DNA from 2 places in the Arthrobacter sp. MMS24-T111 genome. Region 2 is predicted to be linked to the other one. Evidence: predicted binding sites of a transcription regulator. Region 2 holds the regulator's gene; the other holds the start of a gene.
What was found. Region 2 encodes HrcA, which represses chaperone genes, less so after heat shock. Its sites were predicted from a motif close to TTNGCACTCGNNNNNNNCGAGTGCNAA; they were not measured.
Positions count from the first base shown of each region.

Region 1 (6,709 bases), 700 kb from region 2:
CCCGACCTCCTCCAGCACGGGCCCGAAGCCGTCCTGTACGCGCTCCTGGACCGGGTGGTGGACGACTACGCCCCGGTGGTGGCCGGACTTGAGAACGACATCGACGAAATCGAGGACCAACTCTTCAGCGGAGATTCCTCGGTGTCCCGCCGGATTTACGAACTGGCCCGGGAGGTCATCCAGTTCCAGCGCGCCATCCACCCCCTGCCGGAAATGATGGACCAGCTGAAGCGTGGTTTCGAAAAGTACGGGGTGGAGACCGATTTGCGGCACAACCTGCGGGACGTTGAGGACCACGTGGAACGGGTGATCTCCCGCGCAGACTCCTTCCGCGACATCCTGCAGAACGCACTGACCCTGGATGGAACATTGACGGCAAACCGGCAGAACGAAGTCAGCGCCGAGCAGAACGAGCAGGTCAAGAAGATCTCGTCCTGGGCGGCCATCCTGTTCGCACCGTCGTTCGTTGCCGGCATCTACGGCATGAACTTTGACAACATGCCTGAGTTGCACTGGCCCCTGGGCTATCCCATGGCGCTTGGCCTGATGGTGGCCGCTGCGGCACTCATGTACGGCATCTTCAAGAAGAAGGGCTGGATTAAGCCAAACACCCAAGGCGCCATCCCATTGTGGAGGGTGGTGCCTTGGGTGTTTGGTGCGTTGCGGCGGGATCAGGTCAGGCGTTGGTCCTGCGCTTGAGCCAACCCCAGACACCTGTTGCGACGAACAGGACCAGGCCGATGATGGCGAGCCAGAGCAGGCCCTTCACGACGAAGCCGACGATGGACAGAATGAGCCAAATGACAAGAAGTCCGATGATTATTCCCATGGGCCCACTCTAGGCCCGCCTTGCAGTTACGGCCGGGGCATTCGACTGCGTTTCGCCCATGAACTTTGCGCTGGGGGTGGGGGTTCTGGTGGAGCTAAGGAGATTCGAACTCCTGACCTCTTCGATGCGAACGAAGCGCTCTACCAACTGAGCTATAGCCCCGGGAGTGGCCGCAGCCTGCGTGGTACTCCAGGCCGGTGCGGAACCGGTGTCCCTAGGCTACAAATAATCCGTGTCCAACACCAAATTGGGGCGCCCGGCGGGGCCAAACCGGTGGGAATGCTTGCCGGCCGCCTACGCGCGGCGGCGCTGGAGGACGTCGTCGAGGTTGCTCAAGGCACTCTGCGCCTTGGTCAACTGAGGTGAACCCGCCGGCTGGGACGTGACTTCCGGGACGTCGGCACCGGCAGCCCCCTGCTTCAGCGACGGTTTGCCAACCGCCTTCGGAGCCTCCGGCAGTTCAAGCGGCAGGGGCTCGGGCCGCTCAGCCTTTGCTGCCTCAACGTAGGTTGGCCTGGGAACTTCGACCGGCTCCCACGGAGTTCCCGCGGCAGCGCCTGCTGACGCAGCGGCAGCACTGGTGTCACCGGCGGCAACGGCGACGGCGACGGCCGCCTCACGCAGTTCCACAGCAGTGAGCGGTTTGGCCTTGGCCTCACCCGCTTCGGCATCAAACAACGGGCTCTCCGGCCGGGCCGGAGCTGCGTCGGGTTTGGGCACGGGGACGGGTTCCGGCTCTTGGCGCCGGGAAGGCGCACTCATGGCGGCACGGAAGGCCGCGTTCACCTTCGCTTTGCGGTCCCGGATGGCCAGCCAGCGGAGCAGGGCCACCGCGCCGAAAGCCAGCACAAAGGCGGTGAGGGGAAGGGCGGGCGATCCCACACCGAAGGGAAGGAGCGCACCTGAGATGAACGCCGTCACCAAGCACAGCAGACCCGCCAAGGCCAATGCCGTCCGGCCGTACCGGATGCGGAACCGGGCCTCGGGCGGGGTGCTGGCAGCGCCGGCAGCGGCTGCGGCACTCTTCCTGGGTTCCATGGCTTTCTCCTGCTGGGCGACGACGTTCAACACTTTGCCGGCGGGCTGGTCCGGCTTTTCATCGGCGGGGACGTCTGCCAGGAAGTCGCCGGCGGCCTGGACCTGGCGCCTTCGGTTCCGGAGGACGTACGGGGCGACCCAAAGGATCCAGAGCGCGACGGCAACCACGAGGATCACTGAGCTGCTAAGGGGGAAGTCCACACTCAAAACCGTATGAGCATCATGCCTGCTCAGTCCGCATTAGCCCCGGTGTGTCGTACCCCTGTCCACAAACCGATGGATTTATGACGGGCGGGACGCCAGCCACGGCGCCAGCAGGCCCGCCGGGACTTCTTCGGAGGTCAAGGCAAACGAACGGTGATCCGCCCACCGGCCATTAATGTGCAGGAAACGGGGCCGGTATCCCTCATCCCGAAATCCCAGCTTCTCCACCACCCTCAGGCTGGGCCCGTTCTCCGGCCGGATGTTGATTTCCATCCGGTGCAGGCCCAGGGTCCGGAAGCAGTGGTCAGTCACCAGGGCCACGGAGGTGGGCGCGATCCCCCGGCCGGCCCGGGCTTGATCCACCCAATACCCCAGCGTGGCCATCATGGCCGAACCCCACACAATCGAGGACACGGTCAGCTGGCCGACGATGGCCGGATTCCGGAGTCCCGGGGTCCGCTCGGTGATGACGAATGGAAGCGCCGTGGCCTGGGCTGCCTGCGCGTTCAATGAGCGCACCATATGCCGGTAGTCCGGCAGCCCGCCTCCGGGTTCAGGGTTGGAGGCTTCCCAGGGCGCCAGCCACTCGCTGTTCCTGGACCGCACCTCGGTCCATTCCCTTTTGTCGCGGTAGCGGATGGGCCGCAGGACCAGGTCACCGCATTCGAGGGTGACCGGCCAGATGGGACCGGTACGCACGGCGTCAGCTGGAAAGGCCGGCGGTGAAACCGGGCAGCCACTCCCGCAGGCCGGGGCCCAGGTCATCGCTGTCGACGGCCAGCTGGACGCAGGCCTTCAGGTAGCTGAGCTTGTCCCCGGTGTCGTAGCGGCGGCCGCGGAACACCACGCCGAAGACCCCATAGCCCTCCCCGTCTCCGGACGCGAGTTCCTGCAGGGCGTCGGTCAGCTGGATCTCGCCGCCGCGGCCGGGTGCGGTGTGCTCGAGGACATCAAAGACAGCGGGGTGCAGGACGTAGCGGCCGATCAGTGCCAGGTTGGACGGCGCTTCCTCGGGTGAGGGCTTCTCCACGAGCCGGTTGACGCGGACATAGCCTTCGCCGTCCAGTTCCTGGACGTCGGCGCAGCCGTAGGCACTGATCTGTGCCGGCTCCACCTCGATGAGGGCGACGACGGACCCACCGGTCTTCGCCTGCACGTCGATCATTGTGCTCAGCAGTTCGTCGCGGGCATCGATGAGGTCATCACCCAGCAGGACAGCGAAGGCTTCATCGCCGACGTGTTGTTTGGCGCGGAGCACGGCGTGGCCCAGGCCGTGCGGGTCGCCCTGCCGGACGTAGTGGATGTCGCCCAACTGGCTGGCTGCCTGGATGGAGGCGAGCTTCTCGGTGTCGCCCTTGTCGGCGAGGGTCGATTCGAGGGAGGGCACGCGGTCGAAGTGGTCTTCCAGTGCACGTTTGTTGCGGCCCGTAATCATCAGGATGTCGTTCAGGCCCACATGCACGGCTTCCTCCACCACATACTGGATGGCAGGTTTGTCCACGACGGGGAGCATTTCCTTCGGCATCGCCTTGGTGGCCGGCAAGAACCTGGTGCCCAGGCCCGCTGCTGGGATGACGGCTTTGCGGACTCTGGGGTTACTGGTAGTCACCGGACTAATCTAACGTCAGCGTCAAGCATTTCAGTAACCACCGGCACATCAGGCCGTCATCCGCCTGGGGCGCCGTGGAACGCCGGGCACCGAGGAAGGACACCATGCAGGAGAAGACGAATCCCGCCAAGGACGATATCCGGGCGGCCCACCGGCGCCGGCGGGCCGCCCGGACGGAGGCGGAGCTGGACGCCGCCGGGTCGGACCTGGCGCGCCACGGGGAAGCCTGGGCAGCATCCGTCACCGCGGGGCGCCCGGGAAACGTATGCGTCTACCTGGGTGTCGGAAAGGAACCGCCCACCATGCCGCTGGTCCATGCGCTGCATGACAGCGGCCATAAGGTCCTGCTCCCGGTATGCGAGCCGGACCGGGAGCTGAGCTGGGTGTTCTGGAGCCCGAACACAATCTTTGAACGCAGCCGGTACGCGCCCATCCTGGAACCCGCCGGACACCGGCACGGGCCCGAGGTGGCCGGGAGCGCAGCGGCGCTTATCATTCCCGCCACTGCCGTCGACCTGTCAGGCAACCGGATCGGCCAGGGGGGCGGCTACTACGACACCTTCCTGGGGCGTCTGGCCACCGCCGGGAAGGAAATACCGTTGGCCGCTGTTATCTACGACGATGAATTGCTTCCCGCGGGGCGGATTCCTGCCGAGGAATTCGACCGCCCGGTCCCGGGTGTCCTGATGCCGTCCGGGTACCGGGGCCTGGCGGGTGGCCGCTGAGCCCGGTCCCTTCCGGACGCAGTGATAGAATTAGCACTCAGGCCCTGCGACTGCTAACGGATTACCGGGTGGCAGCACGGGACCTCTCGTTTGCCCAAGAGGAGGAGCACCAGTGCCAACATATGCTTACGCCTGCAAGGATTGCGGCCACGCCTTCGATATTGTCCAGTCGTTCTCGGACAGCAGCCTGACATCCTGCCCCGAATGCGAGGGCACCTTGCGCAAGAAATTCAACAGCGTGGGTGTGGTTTTCAAGGGCTCAGGTTTCTACCGTACCGACTCCCGCGATGCCAAGGGCAGCTCGGTCTCCCCCGCCCCGGCAGCGGCGCCGGCGGCGCCTGCTGCAGCGCCCGCCCCGGCTGCAGCGGCCAACTAGCCCCACGCACTGATTGTCGACGGCGGCCGGCGCCTCCTGGCGCCGGCCGCCTTTGTCCACATAGGCGCCGCCACCCCTGTCCTGCCGCTTCGTCCGCCAATAGCGTGGGCGCATGCCTGCATATCCACGCCGCGGCCGCGACAGCCTCCGGATTCCCACCAAGTCCCGTACTGCCAGCCGTCCCGCCAAGGCCAACCACCCCATCCCGGCGCAGGTTGCCTCCTGGCTGGGCCGCAACCGCCGCTTGGCCGCCGCCCTTCTCCTGTGTGCAGCGTCGGCCATCGCCGTCAATCAACTGACGCCGGCTCCGCTCTCTACCGTGACCGCACTCGCTGCTGCGCGGGATCTTCCGGCAGGTACCGCTGTGACGGCGGCAGATTTGGCCAGCGTTCATGTGCCGCCCGGAATGGTCGCGGAGGGCTTCCTCCAAGACACCGCCGCAGCCGCCGGGAAACAGCTCGCTGGACCGTTGCGAAAAGGCCAGCTCGTTACTGACGCCCAACTCCTGGGACCGGGCCTCCTCATTGGGACGCCTCCGGGCTCGGCCGCGGTTCCGCTCCGCATGGCGGACCCGTCTTCCATTCAGCTGGTGTCCCCGGGCCAGTTGGTCAATGTGGTGCTCACATCTGCCAACGGGTTTGACCAGCAAGGCCCATCAGAGGTGCTGGCGTCTGCGGTTCCCGTGCTGTGGACTTCGAACAAGGGCGGCCAGAGCGGCCAATGGCTGGGTACTACGGAGACCGACGGGTTGATAGTGGTGGCAGCAAACGCGGAACAGTCATCCCGGCTGGCTGGAGCGTCTACGCAGGGCAGGCTCTTCTTCGTCCTGGTGGGTCCGCCGTGACACCCCGGATACGATCCCTGGACAACCTCCGGGTCGCCCGGGCCTGGAGGCCTTGCTGCGGGTCAGCCCCAGTGCGGCGGTTTCTGTTCCTTCAGCCAGGCGTCGTGGTCGTCCTCACGGTCGCCCCAGCTGCGGGCGTCGTCTTCCGCGGCCTTGCTGGGCAGCACAGCGTCGGTACCCGCGGTGGCCCGCAGTGGCGCCGGAGCGGGCTGGGGCGTGCCTGCCGGAGTTCCGCCGTCAGTTGCCGCTTCCGTGTTCTGGTTCTCGCTCATATCTTCTCCGGCCCGATTTTCCGCGGGCCCATTGTTGTCGGAAACGTTGTCGTTGGAGACGCTGAGGCCGGAAACATTGACGTCGGAGACACTGTCTTCCGCGGCCAGGCCGTTAGCCTCCGTGGTGTCCAGGCCACCGGCACGCCGGCCCTGGCTGGGGCGGATGCCCGCGGCGGGGTCTCCGGAATCACTCCGGTTCCCGCCACTGGCGTTCCGCGGCAGATAGGCAACACCGGTGGCCGGGGCCGCATCGATACCATTGAGCGCCTGGTCCACGTCGTCGTCAAGGGAACCGGCCGAGGGCGCAGTCCTGCCCGGCAACACCAGGTTTTCCAGGCCGAGGTACCCGGCAATGCGGTCGGCACAGGACGACGGGTCGGTAAAGACCTCGATGGTCCACAACGGCATATAACGCCATCCAAGGCGTTCCAGCAGCTGCGGGCGGAGCCTGCTGCGTTCCCGAACGCTCATGGTGCGGTACTGCCCGGTGCCGTCGGACTCGATCGCCACCGGTCGTGGCAGGTCGGCGTCGTCCTTGCCCATGGTGTTCAGCGGGTCAGCCGCGGCCACAACGTCGATGGCACCGTCGTACTGGTGCCAGACCCGGGCGCCGCGGGCGCGCAACCGGTCACCCAAGTCGGCGACCAGCGGGTCCGCGCCGAGTGCCTGTTCGCTGGCGGCTGCCCGGGAGGCGGGAGTTCCCAGGTCGGTGTTACCCGAAATTTCGCGGTTCAGCAGTGTGTACAGGTCCACCGCGCCGTGCGTGAGCCTGGTATGGTCCAGGTCCTCGGGCCGGAAGCAGGTGAGCACAT
Region 1 is NZ_JBTZRO010000001.1:2,423,499-2,430,207, reverse strand. It holds partial or broken gene corA (magnesium/cobalt transporter CorA) at 1-600, shown strand, start outside; gene ACX5I6_RS11450 (hypothetical protein) at 677-829, opposite strand; tRNA gene ACX5I6_RS11445 (tRNA-Ala) at 916-991, opposite strand; gene ACX5I6_RS11440 (hypothetical protein) at 1,124-2,044, opposite strand; gene ACX5I6_RS11435 (GNAT family N-acetyltransferase) at 2,150-2,770, opposite strand; gene galU (UTP--glucose-1-phosphate uridylyltransferase GalU) at 2,775-3,680, opposite strand; gene ACX5I6_RS11425 (5-formyltetrahydrofolate cyclo-ligase) at 3,785-4,405, shown strand; gene ACX5I6_RS11420 (FmdB family zinc ribbon protein) at 4,518-4,781, shown strand; gene ACX5I6_RS11415 (RcpC/CpaB family pilus assembly protein) at 4,894-5,625, shown strand; gene ACX5I6_RS11410 (AAA family ATPase) at 5,688-6,709, opposite strand, start outside.
Region 1: the regulator HrcA is predicted to act here: its motif matches at 4,436-4,462, upstream of ACX5I6_RS11420 (FmdB family zinc ribbon protein).

Region 2 (6,709 bases):
GAGGTGCGCGAACCCATGGTGTCCGCCACCATCCTGGCGCCCAACGAATTCGTCGGCGCCATCATGGAACTCTGCCAGGCCCGCCGCGGCGTCCTGGGCGGGATGGACTACCTGTCCGAGGACCGGGTGGAGATCAGGTACCGCCTCCCGCTGGCCGAGATCGTGTTCGACTTCTTTGACATTCTGAAGTCCAAGACCCGCGGCTACGGGTCCTTGGACTGGAAGGCCGACGGCGACCAGGCAGCCGACCTGGTCAAGGTCGACATCATGCTGCAGGGCGAACAGGTGGACGCGTTCAGTGCCATCACGCACAAGGACAAGGCCTACGCCTACGGCGTGATGATGACCGGCAAGCTGCGCGAACTCATCCCGCGGCAGCAGTTCGAGGTGCCCATCCAGGCGGCCATCGGCTCCAGGATCATCGCCCGTGAAAGCATCCGCGCCATCCGCAAGGACGTCCTGGCCAAGTGCTACGGCGGCGACATCTCCCGTAAGCGGAAGCTGCTGGAGAAGCAAAAAGAAGGCAAGAAGCGCATGAAGATGGTGGGCACGGTGGAAGTTCCGCAGGAAGCGTTCATCGCGGCCCTCACCACGGACGATTCAAAGGACAAGGCCAAGAAGAAGTGACCACCGCGCACCGGGGGACCCGCTGATGCCCAGCGTTCTTCCCCTTGGCGACCCGGCGCCGTCGGACGGTCTGCTGCCTGCGCAGGCAGCAGAGGGTGCGGCGGCCCGGGCCTTCGGCTTGTACGTCCACATCCCTTTCTGTGCCGTGCGCTGCGGGTACTGCGACTTCAACACGTATACGGCAACGGAACTCGGCGGCGGCGCTTCCCAGGATGCTTACGCGGGCACGGCCGTCTCGGAAGTGGGGCTGGCCGCGGAGGTACTGCAGCGTTCCGGCGTCCCGGCACGCAAGCTCAGCACCGTTTTCTTCGGCGGCGGCACGCCTACGCTCCTGCCGGCCGATGACCTCGCCATGATCCTTCGTTCCGCCATCGACCAGTGGGGAATGGAGGAGGGCGCGGAAGTCACCACCGAGGCCAATCCCGACTCGGTCACGCCCGAATCCCTCGCGATCCTCAAGGGAGCCGGTTTCACCCGGGTGTCGTTCGGCATGCAATCCGCCGTCCCGCACGTATTGAAGGTCCTGGACCGCACCCACACCCCGAGCCGGGTTCCGCAGGTGGTCCGGTGGGCCCGGGAGGCGGGACTTGCCGTCAGCCTGGACCTGATTTACGGCACGCCCGGTGAATCCCTGGCCGACTGGCGGTATTCCCTTGAAACGGCCTTGTCGTACGAGCCCGACCACATCAGCGCCTATGCGCTGATCGTCGAGGAGGGCACCAAGCTCGCCGCACAGATGCGGCGCGGCGAGGTCCCGGGAATCGACGACGACGACCACGCCGACAAGTACGAGCTCGCCGACCAGCTGTTCACCGAAGCCGGGCTGGGCTGGTACGAGGTCAGTAACTGGGCCCGGACCCCGGAGCAGGCCTGCCGGCACAACCTGGCCTACTGGCGGGGCGACGACTGGTGGGGGATAGGGCCCGGCGCCCACTCACACGTGGGCGGCGTGCGGTGGTGGAACGTCAAGCACCCTGTGGCCTACGCCAACCGGCTCTCGCAGGGCCTGTCGCCGGCTGCGGGCCGGGAAACCCTCGATTCGGACACCAGGAGACTGGAGCGGGTGATGCTGGAGGCGCGGCTGCAGTCAGGGCTCGAGGTCTCGACGCTCAGCACTTTGGGCCGCCATGAGGTGGCGGGCTTGATCGCGGACGAACTGGTGGAACCGGCCGCGGCGTTCCACGGACGGCTGGTCCTCACCCTGAAGGGCCGGCTCCTGGCGGACGCCGTGGTCCGCAGGATCCTGCCCGACTAACCGCAACACGGCCCCGGCTTGAGCTTGCGATGGCTGGAATACGCTGGGTGGGCCCACAGCGGCGAGGGCCCCGGCTTGAGCTTGCGAAGGCTGGATTACGCTGGGTGGGCCGACAGCGGCGAGGGCCCCGGCTTGAGCTTGCGAGGGCTGGATTACGCTGGGGACTATTTGATCCAGCGCAGGTTGTACGGGTAGCGGTGCGGCTGGCCCCGGTTGACGTGGATCCCTGCGGCCACCGAGAAGCAGGTCAGCGCAACCCAGATCAGCGTGGCGATGACGGCGAAGATGTTGCCTACGTAGGGAATGAACACCAGGATGTTGGCCAGGACCGCGGCGATGGTGGGCGGCAGGCTGAAGTTCAGCGCTTCCTTCGACTCCTGTGCTGTGAACGGTCCGCGGTCCCGGAAGATCAGGTAGATCAGCAGGGACGGAATGCACCCCAGGATCCCGCCGAAGTGGGCCAGTGTGGCCCACTGGCGGTCTTCGCTGGCCGTGAGCGGCAGCGCGTTGGCGGGGACGCCATGGTACTCGGAACGGCCTTGGCCATCCCTGTGATCACGTGCGTTTTCTGCCACAGTCTGTTTTCCTTCGGGGGTGCAAGTGGTGCTGACGACTACTAAGGACTCGGTGCAACGCTGCCAAAATCAAGGCGTCGCAGTATCCAGAATACTGGGTCGCGGGGCGGAACCGGCTTTCAGGGCACGGTGAGGAAATCGATCACTTCCTCAACCCGTCCCAGCAGCGATGGTTCCAGGTCGGCGTACGTGCGGACGGCGCCGATGAGTTTTTGCCATCCCAGGCCAATATCTTCCTTGGTGGAGTGCGGCCAGCCAAAGGCCTTCAGGATGCCGGTCTTCCAGTCCTGCCCGCGGGGAATTGCCGGCCATTGCTGGATGCCCAGGACGGCGGGGCGGATGGCCTGCCATACGTCCACGTAGGGGTGGCCGACGATCAGGACATTTCCGGCGGCGCCAGGGGAGGCCATCACGGCGTCGGCGATGCGCGACTCCTTGGAATCGGGCACCAGGTGGTCCACGAGGACCCCAAGCCGGCGCCCAGGTCCCGGCCTGAAGTCCGCCACGGCGGCCGTGAGGTCGTCGATTCCGTGCAGGGGCTCGACGACGATGCCTTCCACCCGCAGGTCGTCTCCCCACACCTTCTCCACCAGTTCGGCGTCGTGTTTGCCTTCCACCCAGATCCGGCTGGCCTTTGCCACCTGGGCCCGCTGTCCGGCAACCCGGACCGACCCGGACGCCGTCCGCCCTGCGGCGGGACCGGCGGCCGCGCGGGCGGGCGCCGGCGGCATCAGGCGGATCGGCTGCCCCTCCAGGAGGAACCCGAACCCCAGCCGGAAAGACCGCGACTTTCCGCGCCGGTCCTCGAGGGCCACCACGTGCATTCCGCCCGACTTCTCCACCCGGGTGACAGCTCCAACCCAGCCCGACTGGACTTCCTCGAGCACCATGCCGCGCTCCACGGGAACTTCCGGCAGTTCGGTCCGGCTAGGGGCGGAAATCCCGCGGGGGCCCCAGTTCTGGTAGTCCATGGATTCGATCCGCCTCGCGCTAGGTCCTCACCCCCGGAGTTTCGCCCGGAGCGGTACCAATGCTAACAACGGGCCGAGGCATAATAGACTGTTAGCACTGAGGCATGTCGAGTGCTAACCCCTGGGCGGCACCGGACGGGGCACGCGCCCCGGACCGTGGATGGAGGTGGAGAGTGAGCGAGCCACGCAAACTGGAAGTGCTGCGGGCGATCGTGGAGGATTACGTCCACTCCCGCGAGCCCGTCGGCTCAAAGGCTCTGGTGGAGCGTCATCATCTCGGTGTTTCCAGCGCCACGATCCGCAATGACATGGCGGCGCTGGAGGACGAGGGCCTGATCACCGCGCCGCACACCAGCGCAGGACGGATACCCACGGACAAGGGCTACCGCCTTTTCGTGGACCAAATCTCGGCGGTCAAGCCCTTGTCGGCGGCAGAGCGGCGGGCCATCCAATCACTCCTCGAAGGCGCGGACGACCTCGACGACGTCCTGGACCGCACGGTCCGCCTCCTGTCCCAGCTGACCAACCAGGTGGCAGTGGTCCAGTACCCGCACTTGAGCAGGGCCCTGGTCCGCCACATTGAATTCGTGCTGCTGGCGCCGCGCAAAGTACTGGTGGTGCTGATTGCCAACAGCGGCAAAGTTGAGCAGCGTGTGATCGACGTCGGCCAGGACCTCGGCGACGAGGCGCTGGCGGAGTTGCGGACCCGGTTCCTCGGGGCCTTGGGCGGCACGTCGCTGAGCCGCCTCGCCCAGGCCTTGCCCGCCGTCGTCGCCGCCGCACCGCACCCTCAGCGCCAGGCCGCGCACGCACTGGCACTTGGGCTGGAGGTCCTGGCCCAGAGCAGCCGGGAAGACCGGATGGTCATGGCCGGAACGGCCAACCTGGCCCGGTCCAACGTAGACTTTCCACTCAGCATCGGCCCGGTGCTCGAAGCACTCGAGGAGCAGGTGGTGATGCTGAGGCTGCTGAGCGAAATGGCGCAGGACCACCGCGGCGTGGCCGTCAGTATCGGACGCGAGAACCCTTACGACGGCCTCGCAGAGGCGTCCGTGGTGGCCACAGGCTATGGCCCTGACAGCGCCGCGAAGGTAGGGATCCTCGGCCCCACACGGATGGACTATCCCACCACCATGGCCACCGTCAGGGCCGTGGCCCGCTACCTTTCCAGGATTTTGGGGCCCTGATCCTTCGTTACCGGACCACGTCCGGCATCAGGACCGGACACCGGACCCAACTGCACGCAGTACAACAAGGAAGAGATACGAACTTTGAGCAGCCACTATGACGTCCTTGGAGTCTCCCCGAAGCTACGGGCGAAGAGATCAAAAAGGCCTACCGCAAACTGGCCCGTACCCTTCACCCCGACGTAAACCCCGGGGACGACGCGTCGGAACGCTTCAAGGCAGTCACTCACGCCTACGAGGTCCTCTCCGACCCCCAGAAGCGCCGCATCTATGACACCACCGGCAACGAGAACGGAACAGACAACGGCTTCGGCGGCGCGGGGTACGCGGGCCAGGGATTCGCATTCCAGGACATCTTCGACACCTTCTTCGGTGCCGGCGGCACGTCCGGACCGGCTTCCCGGGTGCGCAGGGGCCAGGACGCGCTCATCAGCGTCCGGATCGACCTCCGCGACGCCGTCTTTGGCGTCAACAAGAAGCTCGAAGTGGACACCGCCGTCGTCTGCCCCACCTGCGACGGATCGTGCTGCCGCCCCGGCACGCACCCCGAGCGCTGCGATATCTGCGGCGGCAGCGGCCAGGTCCAGCGGGCAGTCCGCTCCATCCTTGGCCAGGTCATGACGGCGGCCCCCTGCGGCACCTGCGAAGGCTTCGGCACGGTCATCAAGGATCCCTGCAACGAATGCAGCGGCCAGGGCCGCATCCGCAGCCGCCGCTCACTGACCATCAAGGTCCCTGCCGGCGTTGCCACCGGAACCCGCATCCAGCTTCTCCGGGCAGGGCGAAGCCGGCCCCGCCGGTGGCCCCGCCGGCGACCTCTACGTGGAGATCCGGGTCAACAACGACGCCACCTATGTCCGCGAAGGCGATGACCTTCACGCCACCTTGCACATCCCCATGACAGCGGCTGCCCTCGGCACGGACGTCAGCCTGGAAACCTTCGACGGCAGCCAGGAGATCGACGTCAAGCCCGGCACGCAGTCCGGCGAGGTCATTACCCTTCGCGGGCTGGGCGTCACCCACCTGAGGGGCTACGGGCGCGGAGACCTGAAGGTCCACCTCCAGGTGGACACTCCCGCCAAACTCGACGCCGCGCAAGAGGACCTGCTGCGCCAGCTCGCCAAGCTCCGCGGGGAACAGATTACTGAGGGTAAGCTCGCCGCCAGCGGCGGAATGTTCGCCAAGCTCCGGGACCGGCTCGGTAACCTGTAGCGGTGAGCAACCCCGTATTCTTCGCCAGCCCCGGCTCGCTGGACGGCCTGGCGCCCGGCCAGGTCTTTGTCCTGGAGGGCCCCGAAGCCCGGCATGCAGTCACCGTAAAGCGCTTGTCGCCCGGGGAGGCCGTGGACATAGTGGACGGCGCCGGCGCCCGCATGACCGGCAAGGTGGCGTCGGCATCGTCCACCGCACTGGAAGTGGAGTGCGGGACCGTGGTGGCCGAACACAGGCCCGAGGTCCGGCTGGTGCTGGCGCAAGCACTGGCCAAGGGCGACAGGGACGAACTGGCCATTGAGACGGCCACGGAACTGGGCATCGACGCCGTCATACCCTGGCAGTCGGAACGGTCCATCGTCCGCTGGAAGGGGGACCGGGCCGCCAAGGCCCACGCCAAGTGGCAGTCGGCCGTTGCCGCTGCCGCCAAGCAGGCCCGCCGCGCCTGGATTCCGGAGGTCCGGGACGCCGTCGAAACGTCCGGGCTCTGCAACGCCGTGGCGGCCGCGGACCTGGCCGTTATCCTGCACGAAGACGCCGTCAGGCCCCTGCGAACCGTCCTTGAAGGATGGCGGGGGAGCGCGGGCACCGGGCCCCGCGAGATTCTGCTGATTGTTGGCCCCGAAGGCGGCATCAGTCCCCGCGAGGTGACCAAGCTCTGTGACAACGGCGCGGTGACGGCCCTGCTGGGGCACCATGTCCTGCGGTCCTCCACTGCGGGCCCGGCCGCCGTCGTGCTGGCCAGCGACATCCTGGGACGCTGGGCTACCGCACCTTAAAGGACCGGGTGTCCTCGTTCCGGTCCGGCTCTCCACCGGATCCGGCCTGCGCCACGTGGAGTTCATAATCACCGGCCGGCAGGTTAAGGGCCAGTGTGAACGC
Region 2 is NZ_JBTZRO010000001.1:3,122,112-3,128,820, forward strand. It holds gene lepA (translation elongation factor 4) at 1-627, shown strand, start outside; gene hemW (radical SAM family heme chaperone HemW) at 653-1,882, shown strand; gene ACX5I6_RS14670 (DUF4870 domain-containing protein) at 2,047-2,457, opposite strand; gene ACX5I6_RS14675 (DUF3097 domain-containing protein) at 2,577-3,428, opposite strand; gene hrcA (heat-inducible transcriptional repressor HrcA) at 3,602-4,615, shown strand; partial or broken gene dnaJ (molecular chaperone DnaJ) at 4,700-5,827, shown strand; gene ACX5I6_RS14690 (16S rRNA (uracil(1498)-N(3))-methyltransferase) at 5,830-6,606, shown strand; gene ACX5I6_RS14695 (GerMN domain-containing protein) at 6,593-6,709, opposite strand, start outside.